Regions from separate parts of the Myceligenerans halotolerans genome, predicted to be linked through region 3. Evidence: riboswitches for the same ligand, from Rfam matches in the RefSeq annotation. Region 3 holds a riboswitch; each other region holds the start of a gene.
The links. A riboswitch is a leader RNA that binds a small molecule or an ion and turns the genes downstream of it on or off. The one in region 3 is predicted to bind cyclic di-AMP.
Positions count from the first base shown of each region.

Region 1: linked by a shared signal. The riboswitch ahead of ACYVK5_RS17205 (C40 family peptidase) and the one ahead of ACYVK5_RS09700 (C40 family peptidase) in region 3 are both predicted to bind cyclic di-AMP.
Region 2: linked by a shared signal. The riboswitch ahead of ACYVK5_RS15825 (C40 family peptidase) and the one ahead of ACYVK5_RS09700 (C40 family peptidase) in region 3 are both predicted to bind cyclic di-AMP.
Region 4: linked by a shared signal. The riboswitch ahead of ACYVK5_RS01370 (C40 family peptidase) and the one ahead of ACYVK5_RS09700 (C40 family peptidase) in region 3 are both predicted to bind cyclic di-AMP.

Region 1 covers NZ_BAAGRL010000025.1:129,271-132,493, reverse strand. The annotation lists gene ACYVK5_RS17210 (substrate-binding domain-containing protein) at 1-1,006, shown strand, start outside; cyclic di-AMP (ydaO/yuaA leader) riboswitch at 1,201-1,379, shown strand; gene ACYVK5_RS17205 (C40 family peptidase) at 1,383-2,213, shown strand; gene ACYVK5_RS17200 (winged helix-turn-helix transcriptional regulator) at 2,461-2,841, opposite strand; gene ACYVK5_RS17195 (Rid family hydrolase) at 2,925-3,223, shown strand, end outside.
Region 2 covers NZ_BAAGRL010000023.1:93,950-97,172, forward strand. The annotation lists gene ACYVK5_RS15820 (NAD(P)-dependent oxidoreductase) at 1-958, opposite strand, end outside; gene mutM (bifunctional DNA-formamidopyrimidine glycosylase/DNA-(apurinic or apyrimidinic site) lyase) at 1-3, shown strand, start outside; gene ACYVK5_RS15825 (C40 family peptidase) at 1,181-2,038, opposite strand; cyclic di-AMP (ydaO/yuaA leader) riboswitch at 2,036-2,184, opposite strand; gene ACYVK5_RS15830 (mycothiol transferase) at 2,382-2,909, shown strand; gene ACYVK5_RS15835 (amino acid ABC transporter ATP-binding/permease protein) at 2,963-3,223, opposite strand, start outside.
Region 3 covers NZ_BAAGRL010000012.1:118,170-121,392, forward strand. The annotation lists gene ACYVK5_RS09690 (metal-dependent transcriptional regulator) at 1-116, opposite strand, end outside; gene serC (phosphoserine transaminase) at 388-1,500, shown strand; cyclic di-AMP (ydaO/yuaA leader) riboswitch at 1,652-1,839, shown strand; gene ACYVK5_RS09700 (C40 family peptidase) at 1,839-2,627, shown strand; gene ACYVK5_RS09705 (universal stress protein) at 2,734-3,223, shown strand, end outside.
Region 4 covers NZ_BAAGRL010000004.1:88,374-91,596, reverse strand. The annotation lists gene ACYVK5_RS01375 (hypothetical protein) at 1-829, opposite strand, end outside; cyclic di-AMP (ydaO/yuaA leader) riboswitch at 1,007-1,215, shown strand; gene ACYVK5_RS01370 (C40 family peptidase) at 1,218-1,940, shown strand; gene ACYVK5_RS01365 (TrkH family potassium uptake protein) at 2,152-3,223, shown strand, end outside.

The DNA.
Region 1 (3,223 bases), on a different contig from region 3:
GATCTACGGCCCGTCGTGCCAGGCCGTGACGGAACTCGCCGTGGCGGAGATGAACGCGTCGGGCGGGATCCTCAGCCGTCCGGTGCGTGCGGAGTTCCTCGACGCGGGCCAGCCGCTCCCGGTCCTGCGGCATCAGGTGGGCCGGGCGCTGACCGCGGGCAGCATTCACGCGCTGACGGGCTGGCACACCTCCCGGGTGCGGAACGCCGTCGTCCCGCTGGTGCAACGCCGGGTCCCGTACGTGTACCCGGCCGCCTACGAGGGCGCCGAGACGCGCCCGGGCCTCTACGTCACCGGGGAGGTCCCGTCAGCCCAGCTGTTCCCCGCCATCTCGCGGCTCCGGGCAGAACTCGGTGTCCGGAACTGGTATGTGGTCGGCGACGACTACGCGTGGCCGAGGCGCACGTTCCAGGCGCTGTCCACGCAGGTCTCGTCGCTCGGGGTGGAGTTCGCCGGCGCCCGGTTCCTGAACGAGCAGGGGGCGAGCGCCGCCCAGCTCGGCGCCGTGGTGCACGACGTCGAGGCGTCGCGTGCCGACGGGGTGCTGATGCTGATGGTCGGGCAGAACGCGGTCCGGTTCAACCGGGTGTTCGCCCGGCAGGGTCTCGACGAGCGGATCGTGCGCCTGAGCACGCTCATGGAGGAGAACATGCTCATGGGCAGCGGCGCCGGCGGGACGGAGAACCTCTACTCGACCGGGGGCTGGTTCCGGAGCCTGGCGACAGGCGGGGCGCTCGACCTGATCGGGCGCTACACGGCCCACCACGGCGTGCACGCCCCCGCGGTCGGGGCGGCGGCCGAGGCCTGCTACGAGGGCATCTTCGCGCTGCGCACCATCATCGAGCGGGCCGGGAGCGCGGCGGTGGCCGCGACCGACCGGTCGGTGGACGGCGTCGTGTACGAAGGCCCGCGCGGTCCGATGCGGTTCCAGGGCAACCACGCCGAGCACCGCCTCTACATCGCCCGGGCCGACGGGTTCGACTTCGACCTCATGGGTGAGCTGTGAACTGGGCGAACTCCGGGCGCCGCCCCCGGCCCGCGTGATGACGGCCGGCCCCGCTCGACGTCGCGGTGTGACTTATCCCATGGAGAACAATCCGGTCAAGTCATACCTGGGCGGACTCGGAACCCGTGACCCGATTGTGACTTCCCGGCCCGCCAGGGTTACGGTCGGTCCCGCTCACGGCACTCCGTGAGCGCTCGAGGCGGACGCCGAACCCTGTCACCGCCCCGGGATCTGCAAACCAGATGACAGGGGCGGGGGAACCAACGCAAGCGGGCGCCATCGGCGCCCTTGGGGTGAAGCCGCACGGGTAGTGCGGCCGGGTCACTCTCCGATCCGAATCCGACAGCTCACCTCGCAGGCGCCGGGAGAACCACACGTGACCACTCGCACGCCCGGGCGCCATCGCGCTGCCCGAAATCCCCTCACCCCGCTGACCCCGCTCACCCGTGCCGCCGCACGCGGCATCTCCGGCGTCGCGCGCCGTGGCGCGCTCGTCGTCGCCGGATCAGGTCTGGCCGTCTCCCTGCTCAGCATCCCCTCGGATGCGGCGCCGGCGGCCGACGCCGGCCCGACCACCGCCGAGCTCCAGGCCGTGACGGGGTCCGTCGAGGCCGCGGCCGCGCAGGACGCGGCCGCGCAAGATGTGGCTGCGCAGGACGTGGCCGCCGCCCCCGCCGTCCGAGTGGCTGCCGACAGCAGGCTCACCCTGGAGACCGGGACGATCAAGGTGACGCCCGCACCCGAGCCGGAGCCTGAGCCAGAACCCGAGCCGGAGCCGGAGCCGGTCGAGGCCGCAGAGCCCGTCGAGGAGGAGGCCCCCGCCGCCACCGAGCAGCCCGCCGAGCCGGTCGAGAAGGCCGTCCCGGCCACCGCCGCCGGCTCCGAGGTGGTCTCCATCGCCATGCAGTACCTCGGCGTGCCGTACGTCTGGGGCGGCTCGACCCCCGCAGGGTTCGACTGCTCCGGGTTCACGTCGTACGTCTACGCCCAGGTCGGCGTCACCCTGCCGCGCACCTCCTCGGAGCAGCGCTACGCCGGCACCGTGGTCTCCGCCGCCGAGGCCCGGCCGGGCGACCTCATCTGGTCCCCCGGCCACATCGCCATCTACGCGGGCGACGACATGCAGGTCGAGGCCCCGGTCCCGGGCGAGACCGTGCGCTACACGAAGATCTGGCAGTCGAGCCCGACCTTCATCCGCGTCGGCTGACACCGGCCGACCACGCTCCACCACGAGGGCCCGCACCACGACGGTGCGGGCCCTCGTGGGCTCTGATGCGGGTCACTCGCCGCGACGAACGCGAGCGCCGCGCCGACGGCCGCCGTCAGCGGCGGCGTGAACCACGACGCGGTCCCCGAGCGCCGCTCCGGGCCACCCCGGCCGATGCCGGGCGCCCGGGTCGATCGAGAGCGCGCAGCGGACCCCGCGCCCTCGCGCGGGCGGGAGGCGGAGACCGTCAGCCCTCCCCCGCCTCGTCGTCGAACCTCTCCCGCGCCGCCCGCACGTCGTCCATGTTCGACGACGCCCAGCGCAGGAGGGCGTCGATGAGGTCCTGCAGCGTGTTGCCGAGCGCCGAGATGCGGTACTCGACGGCGACGGGGCGGGTGTTGACGACGACGCGCTCGATCATCCCGTTGCGTTCCAGCCGCCGCAGCGTCGCCGTGAGCGACTTCTGCGTCACGACGGGGATCGCGCGCCGCAGCTCGTTGAAGCGCAGCGGCTGCTCGCAGAGCTTGTCGAGCACCTGGAGCGACCACTTGTCGAGGATCTGGTCGAGGAACTCGCGCTGCTCGCCGGTGAGCTGGGTCGGGGTCGGGGAGGACGTTGCGGTATCCATCACGCCACCTGGTCTCGTTGAAGTTCCCGCTGGATACAAGGTATACCAGAGATACCTAGTAACGACCAGCGAGGAGTTCTCCCATGGCAGTCACGCTGTCCACCCCCGAGGGCATGTTCCAGCCCGTCCCCTACCACCACGTCTCCGTCGCGACGGGCACCCGGCACGTGCACGTCGCCGGCCAGATCGCCCGGGATGCCGACGGCAATCGCATCGCCACCGGCGACCTCGCCGGCCAGCTCGCCCAGGCGCTCCGGAACACCGCCCGCGGCCTCGCGGGCGCGGGCGCGACGTTCTCCGACGTCGCGCGGCTCCGGATCTTCGTCACCGACTGGAGCCCGGAGAAGTACGACGACTTCGTCGCCGGCATCGAGCAGGTCGC
Region 2 (3,223 bases), on a different contig from region 3:
TGAGACCGGCGGCGCCGTCGCGCACCCAGGCCGTGACCTGATCCGCGAGGAACCTGGCGGCACCGCGCGGACGCCCGCCGGCGACGTGGGGCGTGAGGACCAGGTTCGGGCAGTCCCACAGCGGCGAGCCGGCGGGCAGCGGCTCGGTCTCCGTGACGTCGAGGGCGGCTCCGGCGAGGCGGCCGGACCGGAGGGCGTCGATCAGGGCAGCCTCGTCGACGGTCGCCCCGCGCCCGGCGTTGACGAACCGCGCGTGCGCCGGGAGCCTCGCGAGGACGTCGGCGTCGAGCGCGTGCCGCGTGGCCGGCACGGCCGGCAGCAGGGAGACCAGGACGTCGGTCTCGGGCAGCAGGCCGGCGAGCCCGTCCGGGCCGACGACGTCGAATCCGGCCCGCCGGCCCGCCGAGCCCGCTACCCCGGTCACGCGCGCGCCGAGGGCGGAGAGCATCGGCGAGAGCCGCTCCGCGATGGACCCGAAACCCCAGAGCACGACGTGCGCCGCGGACAGCGTCCAGTGGGCGTCCGTGTCGGGAGCGGCCTGGGCGGCCGCCATCTCGCCCGCCCAGCGGCGCTCACGCTGCGCCTCGAGGGCCTCGGGCAGGCGCCGCACGGAGGCGAGGATCAGCATGAGGGTGTGCTCGGCCACGGTCTCGTCGTGGAGGGACCGCCCGGAGGAGATGACGACGTCGTCCCCGAAGCCGGCGGCCAGCGCCACGTCCGGGCCGGCTGAGAGCGTCTGGACCCAGCGCAGGCGGGTGAGCCGGCGGGCGGCGTCGGCGACGACGCCGGGTGGGCTGGCCCAGGTGACCAGGACGTCGGCGTTGGTGTGCTCTTCGGGGACGGGCTCCCCCATGGCGTACGGCACGACGACGGCGTTGCCCAGGGCCTGCCGTACGTCGTCGTCCAGGTACTGCCGGAACCCGAGATCGAACGCGACGTCGGGCAGGAGAATCTTCACGCGGGGACTGTAGCGTCCGGAGCCGGCCGGGCGCTTGTGCATCGCGTCATCGAGACATACCGACCGGCTGTCCGACGGGCGACCAGGACGTCGAGCCCTGATCTGCCGAACAGCCGGCCGGGACGAATGCCTCCCGCCGGCGCCGACCACGCCATCTCGGTCGGTGGGATCGCAGCCATCGACCAGAACGACGTGGTCGCGTGCCGGCCCTCGGGTGAGCGCTCAGGCGACCCGGACGAACGTCGGGTTCGACTGCCACATCGTCGTGTAGCGCAGCGGCGTGCCCGGCTGCACGGCCTCGACGATCATGCCGTTGCCGGCGTACAGGGAGACGTGGCCCGAGGTCCACACGATGTCGCCGGGCTGCGGGTCCGAGACGACGGTTCCGGCGTAGCGCAGGTCGCCCGACGTGCGGGGCAGGTTGGTGACGCCCAGCTGGCCGTACACGTAGGTGATCAGGCCGGAGCAGTCCAGGCCCTCCGACGGGGTGGACCCGCCGAGCACGTACGGCGTGCCGACGAGCTCCATCGCCAGGTTCACGGCCTGCTGGCCCGTCGCGGAACCGGTCGAGGTGGACGTGGTGGCCTCGGCGGCTGCCGTGGCCTCCGCCTCCGCCTCGGCTGCGGCCTGGGCCTCCAGCTCCGCCTGGCGCTGTGCCTCGAGCTCGGCCTGGCGCTGCTTCTCGAGCTCCGCCTGGCGCTCCTCCTCGGCGATGCGCTTCGCCTCGGCCTTGCCCTCAGGGGTCTCCGCGTACGGGGTGACCTTGATGGTGCTCGTCTCGACGACGGTCTCGGCCTGCGGGGAGACCTTGACCTGGCTGACGAGTTCGTCGGCCAGGGCGTCGGCGACGCGGGCGTCGGCCTTGCCGTAGTCGACGGTCTGCTTGCTGTTCTCGGCGGCAGGGGCCGCGCCCGCACTCGACGAGAACACGGACGCGAGCATGCCACCCGTGACGGCGGCGATGGCGCCCGTCCTGGCGGCGGCCTCACTCACGCCGGTCAGGGGGGTGATGGTGGGGCGCTCCGCGCGGTGGCGACCGCGACGGGACGGACGGCTGGTTTCGGGCGTGATCGTAGCCACTTTCTCCTCCGACGCCTGCGAGGTGAGCTGTCGGGTTCGGATGGGAGATCACCCGGCCTCCCGAAGGAGGCTTCACCCCAAGGGCCGTGGCCCGTACTACCTGGTTCCCCCGTCCCCGCCATGTTTTCGCTGGGCAGATCCGGTGGCGGGGCTCGGCGGCCGGATCCGGAGCCGCGGTCTGGGTCCGCGGCTCGGTGATGACAGTACAGAGGATCGCGCCGGATGTCACGAATTGGTTACGCGAAGGTTTTCGCCTGCATGTCGGACGCGTGCGAAACGGTGTGTCATCGCAGGTCATGCCGGCAAAATGCCGCCCGCTCCCGGAATCTCCTATGGTGGCGACATGCCGCTCTCCGACGTCGAACCGCGTGTGGATTCCCCTGACCCCGCCGAGCAGTTCGTGGCGTACCTGGACTACTACCGGGGCGTGGTCGAGCGCAAGGCCCGAGGTCTGGGCCCCGCAGGGCTCGCCGAACGTCCGCTGGAGTCCGGGTGGTCGCCGCTGGAACTGCTTGTGCATCTCGTGCACATGGAACGGCGGTGGTTCGTGTGGGGGTTTCTGGCGGAGGGCGTGTCCGAACCGTGGGGTGACCACGCCGGCGGGGACCCGCACGGGCCGTGGGCGGTCCCGGCGGGCGACGCGGACCTCGACGACTGGCTGCGGCGCCTGCACGACGGCGGCGCCCGGACCAGGCAGGTTCTGGCCGCCCACGACCTGGCCGAGCGCGGCGCGACCGGCGGCCGGTTCACCTCGGGCGAGACGCCGCCCACGCTGCTGTGGATCGCGTTCCACGTGCTCCAGGAGTACGCCCGGCACGCGGGCCACCTGGACGCGGCACGAGAGCAGATCGACGGCATGACGGGGGAGTGACGGCGCGGTCCGGGTCCGGCGCGCGGCTGCGTCCGGCGCGGGTCCGCCCGGCGTCAGCCGTGGAGCGTGAGGCTGATCTCGTGGTCGGCCAGGCCCGCCGGGACCGGGCGGTGCGTCGCCAGGACGACGGCGGTCCCGGTGGCGCGGGCATGCTCGGCGAGGACACGGACGACGTCGTCGGCCGCCTTCGCGTCGAGATGCTCGGCCGGCTCGTCGACGAGCAGGGCGTCCGCGCGGGCCAGCAGCGCCCGGGCGATGAGGAGCCGGCGTCGCTCGCCGCCCGACACGTTCGTCGCGTCCGTGCCCAGCATGGT
Region 3 (3,223 bases):
GGCCCGGAGTGCCCCAGCCGTTCGGCGATTCGCGCGCGCAGCGGCGTGATGCCCTCCTCGTCCAGCTCGTAGATCGTCTTGAGGTACATCTCGGTGGTGTCGATCAGGTCGGTCACGTCAACTCCATGTTCTCTGCGCAGCCCCGGACCAAGCCTATCCGTGAACGCGGAACGTCCCGGGGTGGTGCCGGTGCCGTCCGCGCCATCTCCTGGCGTTCCGCTCCAGGGGCGTGCTGTGATTGCCGCCGCCGGGCTCAGCCGACGCGAAGCCTCGTACCTCGGCTCCGGCCGTCTTCGCTACCGGTGATCCGGCGACGGCTTGTTTCCTCGGCCCGCACCCTGCGCTGCACGCCACGTCGATGTCGGTCTCCCGAACTACAGTTCAGGTATGGCCCTGACGATCCCCGCTGACCTGCTCCCCGCCGACGGACGGTTCGGCTCCGGCCCCTCCAAGGTGCGCGACGGGCAGCTCCGCCGCCTCCTCGACACGCCGACCGTGCTGGGCACGTCCCACCGCCGGCCGCCGGTCAAGGATCTCGTGGGCCGGATCCGCCGGGGCGTCACCGAGCTGCTCGGTGCTCCGGACGGGTACGAGGTGGTGCTCGGCAACGGCGGGTCCACGGCCTTCTGGGACGTCGCGACGCTGTGTCTCGTGAAGCGCCGCGCGCAGCACGCATCGTTCGGTGAGTTCGGCGGCAAGTTCGCCCGTGCGACGTCGCGCGCCCCGTTCCTGGAGGACTCGCAGGTGATCGAGGCGGAGCCGGGCACGGTCGCCCACCTCGCCGCCGCCGTCGGCGTCGACACGTACGCCACCCCGCACAACGAGACGTCCACGGGCGCCATGGCGCCGGTCCGCCGCGTCGCGGGGGCCGCTCAAGGCGCCCTGCTGCTCACGGACGCGACCTCCGGCGCGGGAGCGCTGCCCGTGGACCTGGCGGAGACCGACGCGTACTACTTCGCGCCGCAGAAGGCGTTCGGGTCCGACGGCGGTCTCTGGCTGGCGGTCCTCTCGCCCGCGGCCGTGGAGCGGGCCGCCCGGGTGGAGGCGGGCGGGCGCTGGATCCCGGAGTTCCTCTCCCTGACGACGGCGGTCGAGAACTCCCGCAAGGACCAGACACTGAACACGCCCGCCGTCGCGACGCTGGTCATGCTCGCCGACCAGGTGGACTGGATGCTCGGCAACGGCGGCCTGGACTGGGCGGCGAAGCGCTGCGCGACCTCGGCTCAGTACCTCTACGACTGGGCGGAGGCGCGCGACTGGGCCTCGCCCTTCGTGGTGCGGCCCGAGGAGCGGTCCACCGTGGTGGGCACGATCGACCTGGCCGACGGCATCGACGCCGGCGAGGTCATCGCGGCCTTGGGGGAGAACGGGATCCAGGATGTCTTCGCCTACCGCAAGCTGGGGCGCAACCAGCTGCGCGTGGGGATGTATCCCGCCGTCGACCCCGAGGACGTCGCGGCCCTCACCGCCTGCGTGGATCACGTGGTGGAGCGGCTCTGACCGGGGCAGCCAGGTGGGGTTGGTGGGGCTGCGGACATGTGGGATCTATCACGATAGTGGTCCGTGAGGGCTATTTCCGTTGCCATAACGTGACATGGCAGCTAACCCTGCGGTACGTTCAGCTCGCTCGACGGCTCAGCGCCGACGGGCCTCCGGACGGACGCCGAACCCTGTCACCGGCCGGGGAAACCCACGAACCGTATGACAGGGGCGGGGGACCCATTTTCGGGCGCCAGGGCGCGTCCTTGGGGTGAAGCGGCGCTGACTCAGCTCGGCGCGGCCGGGTGTGCTCCTACCCGAACCCGACAGCTGACCTCGTAGGCGGCCTGGAGATACTCGTGACCGCACGTACTGCCGCTGGACGCCATCGCGCCGCGCGCCGACCAGTGACCCCGCTCACCGATCTCGTGCAGAACTCCCAGCTCGGCCGCCGGACCGCTGTCGCGGCAGCCGCGGGCGGGATCCTTGTCTCGACCTTCGGCGCCGCCGCCGCGCAGGCCGCACCGGGCGAGACCGTGAAGAGCGACGTCAGCAAGCTCGGCTCGCTCAACCTGAGCGCCCTCTCCAGCGAGGCCCACCAGGTCGTCGATGCCGCCCCGGTGGTCACCGTCGCCCGCGACGCCAAGATGGCCGCCGAGACCGGCGTCGTCTCCGTGACGCCCGCTTCGGAGAACGAGGAGTACCAGGCACAGCTCGCCGCCGAGGAGGCGGCCGAGGAAGCCGCCGCTGCGGCCGCGGCTGCCGAGGAAGCCGCCGCGGAGGTGGCCTCGGCCGCGACGTCGGCGCCGGCCTCCGCGAACGGCTCCGAGATCATCTCGATCGCGTCGCGCTACGTCGGCACGCCCTACGTGTCCGGTGGCTCAAGCCCCAGCGGGTTCGACTGCTCGGGCTTCACCTCGTACGTCTACGCGCAGGTGGGTATCTCGCTGCCGCGCTCGTCGTCGGCCCAGGCCGCCGGCGGCACGCGGGTGGCCGCCTCGGCCGCTGTGGCGGGCGACCTGGTCTACGCCCCCGGTCACGTCGGCATCTACGCGGGCGGCAACACCATGATCGACGCCCCGAAGCCGGGCGACACCGTGCAGTTCCGCACGATCTGGATGAGCAACCCGATCTTCATCCGGTACTGATCCCTCCGCCGCGAGCCGAGCCGGGACCCCGTGTCCTGGCTCGGCTTTCGTGTGTCTGCGATAGCGTTGGACTGCGACGACGCACGCTCCGACGAGGAGGACGCAGATGGCTCGACCCGAGGTCGTGCTGGTAGGGGTCGACGGGTCCGCCGCCAGCATGCACGCACTCGACTGGGCGGTGGGCTGGGCCGACAGGGTCGGCTGGTCCCTGCACCTCGTGAGCAGCTACACGCTCCCCTCCTTCACCGCCGCGTCGCTCGACGGCGGCTACGCCGCGTTCGACGACACCTCGATGGCCGAGGGCGCGAAGGCGGTCCTCGACGAGGCCGAGGAGCGCGCCGTCGCGGCGGGGGCACGGGTCACGACATCGGTCGCCACGGGTGACGCGGCGGGTGTGCTCGTGGAACTGTCCACGGACTACGGCCTCGCCGTGGTGGGCACGCGCGGACGGGGCGGGTTCACGGAGCGGCTGCTCGGCACGGTGTCGTCCGCGCTGCCCGCCCACGCCCACTGCCCGGTCGTCGTGGTGCCGCTGACGTCGGCGAAGCGGGACATGTGGCACCGTGGCGTGGCCGACGAGCCCGTGGGTGCGGCGG
Region 4 (3,223 bases), on a different contig from region 3:
GATCGTGCCCGTCGGCGGAGAACGTCGTCCGGTGCAGGGGATCCCAGGCGGCGTCCAGAACCACGGGGATCGACAGCGGCGCCGCCCCGGGTACGAAGTACCCGCTCACGGCGTCGAGCACGGGTCCGGCGGCCTGGAGCACCCACACGAGCCCGGCCGCGGGCAGCCAGCCGAGCATCTGCAACGGGTTGCGGTCCACACCGAGCCCGAGCGCGATGCCGAGCGCCACCGCGAAGATCCACCAGGTCCCCTGCGGGACGGCCGAGTGCCCGGGCAGCAGCCCCCACAACCATCCGTCGGCGAGCACGACCGGCAGAGCGAACGCCGCCGCGCGCACCGGAGCCGGGGCCAGCGCGGCCAGCAGACCGAGCACCAGGCCCAGGACCGTCCCGCACACGGCGATGGCCAGCAGGGCGTCGGCCTTGGCCTCGTCGGCCCCGTCGGCCGCATTGACCTGCCACCAGGCGCCCCCGCCCGCGGCGGCGAGCGCCAGCAACGTCCCGCACACAGCGGCCACGGCCCCGCCTCCGCGGTGCCGCGCGAGCCGCGCGCTCGCCCCGGCCAGCACCCCTCCGATGACGCTCATCGTGACCAGGGAGGCGACGGCATCCTCGGCCGCGAGCGGTATCGGCGTGAACGCGTCGATCTCTTCGAGCGAGGCCGACTGGATGCCGAGGGCCTGGGACACCTCGTGCAGGATCCATGGCAGGAAGCCGACGGCCCACCAGAGGACGGCGCTGATCGGCAGGATCCACCATCCGGAGACCCGTGCGGGGAGGTCGTTCGACGTGAGCGTTGCGGTCACCGTGTCGGTCGCGCCGTTGGACATGGCGCGCACCGTAGCGGAACCGGCGTGACAGGTGTCGCCGAACCGGGTGAAATTTCCGGCAAAAATGGCCATCCTGCGCCGATTCCCACTCTGCGTGACACGTTCGTGACTTTTCCGCCGAAGGTGTGTACCTTGAGTCACGCTTCGCCTGAACGGGTGAAGTCACGAGGCGGACGCCGAGCCCTGCCACCGCATCGTGACCCAGGATGACCATGGCAGGGACGGGGGAACCATCTCCGGACGGTGGACCGGCGGAACTCGCAGGAGTTCCGAAGGGCCGACGTCCTAGGGGTGAAGCCGAGCAGGACCCCCACATCTGCTCGGCCGGGTGAGCATCTCCCACCCGAACCCGACAGCTCACTTCGTAGGCGGGTACAGGAGAACAACGGTGACCAACGCCACCCAGCGCGGACGCCATCGCGCGGACCGCAAGGCCACAACCCCCCTCACGATCATTGCCCGCACCGCCTCCGAGAACGCGAGCACGGCCGCTCGCCGCGGTGCCCTGGCCGTCGCCGCCGGCGGTGTCCTGGTCTCGACCTTCGCCACGACCTCCCACGCCGCCCCGGCATCCAGCGACGTCAAGACCTCCGCGAAGATGGACGGCCTGAACCTGGACGCGCTCAAGGAGACCGCCGGCCAGGCGGTCGGTCAGGCCGGGATGGTCTCGGTCGGACACAACGTCAAGCTCGACGTGGAGGGTGCCACCGTCACCGCCGACGGCAGCACCAAGGTCGAGGGACTCGTCGAGGTGACCCCGGCGCCCGAGCCCCCGCCCACGCCGCTCAACATCCAGATCACGAACACGGCCTACAACTACCTCTCGGGTGCGTACGTCTGGGGCGGTTCCACCCCCGGCGCCTTCGACTGCTCGGGCTTCATCCAGTACGTGTACGGCCTGTACGGCATCCCGCTGCCGCACTCCTCCTCGGCGATGCTCAACTCCGGCTACCAGGTCTACGACCCGCAGCCCGGCGACATCGTCTGGAGCCCCGGGCACGTGGCCCTGTACGCGGGCAACGGGATGGTCATGGAGTGGTACCAGACCGGGCTTCCCGGCCGCTACACCGAGATGTGGCAGAACAACCCCGTCTTCATCCGCGTCATCTGACACCTGTGGCCTGACGCGGTCGCGTCCGGCACGCATACTGCATCGCGAGCGCCGCGGCGCCGTCGGCTCCTCTGCCTGACGGTCCGCGGCGCTCGTCGTCGTCCCGTGTTCACCGGCGTCCCGCATCGGCATCGCCCGGCATCCGGTGGACGACGGCGGCACGCCGGGTCGGTCGTCCACCTGCCGTCGGCCGCGACTAGAGTCGTGACTCGTGCGATACAGCGAGTCCCGCCCCTCGCGGGAAGTGAGCAGCGCCGCGGCGCTCCGTCGTCGTCCCGGGCAGATGGTCACGCTCGGCTTCCTGGCCACCATCGCCGTCGGGACGCTGCTGCTCTCGCTGCCGATCGCCGCCGAGGGTGAGCGCGCGACGTTCGTCGAGGCACTGTTCACGGCGACGTCGGCGACGTGCGTGACGGGGCTGATCGTCACCGATACGCCGGTGTTCTGGTCCGGCTTCGGCGAGGCCGTGATCGCCGTGCTCATCCAGATCGGCGGGCTCGGCGTGATGACCCTGGCCTCCCTGCTCGGCATCCTGCTGACGCGCAGACTGGACCTGAGTTCGCGTCTCGTGGCGGCCGCGTCGACCCGGAGCGTCGGCCTCGGCGACGTGCGGGGTGTGCTCACGCGGGTCATCAAGATCGCGCTCGTCGTGGAGGGTGTGTGCGCTGCCGTCCTCGTCATGCGATTCCTCGTCACCTACGACATGCCGCTCGGAACGGCCGTGTGGCAGGGCGTCTTCCACGCGGTCTCCGCCTACAACAACGCCGGGTTCTCTCTGTTCAGCGACTCGCTCATCGGCTTCGTCGGTGATCCGTGGGTCAACCTCCCGATCAGCTTCGCCGTGGTCCTGGGTGGCATCGGCCTTCCCGTGATCGTCGAGGTGATGCGCGCGCTGCGAGCCCGCCGCCGGCCCCGCCGCTGGAGCACGCACTCCCGGATCACCCTGTGGATGACGGGCGTCCTGCTCGTCGGCGCGACGCTGTTCTTCCTGGTCACGGAGTGGGACAACCCGGGGACGATGGGCCCGCTCAACGCCGGGGAGAAGATCCTGTCGGCGTTCACGCAGGCCGTGATGCCGCGCACCGCCGGGTTCAACTCCCTGGACACCTCGCAGATGCACCACGAGACCTGGCTCGGCACGATCATCCTGATGTTCATCGGCGCAGGGTCTGCGGGCACGGCGGGTGGCATCAAGGTCACCACCTTCGCGGTGCTCGGCATCGTCATCTGGTCCGAGCTACGGGGCGAGCCCGACGTCAACGTCTTCGACCGGCGGATCGCGC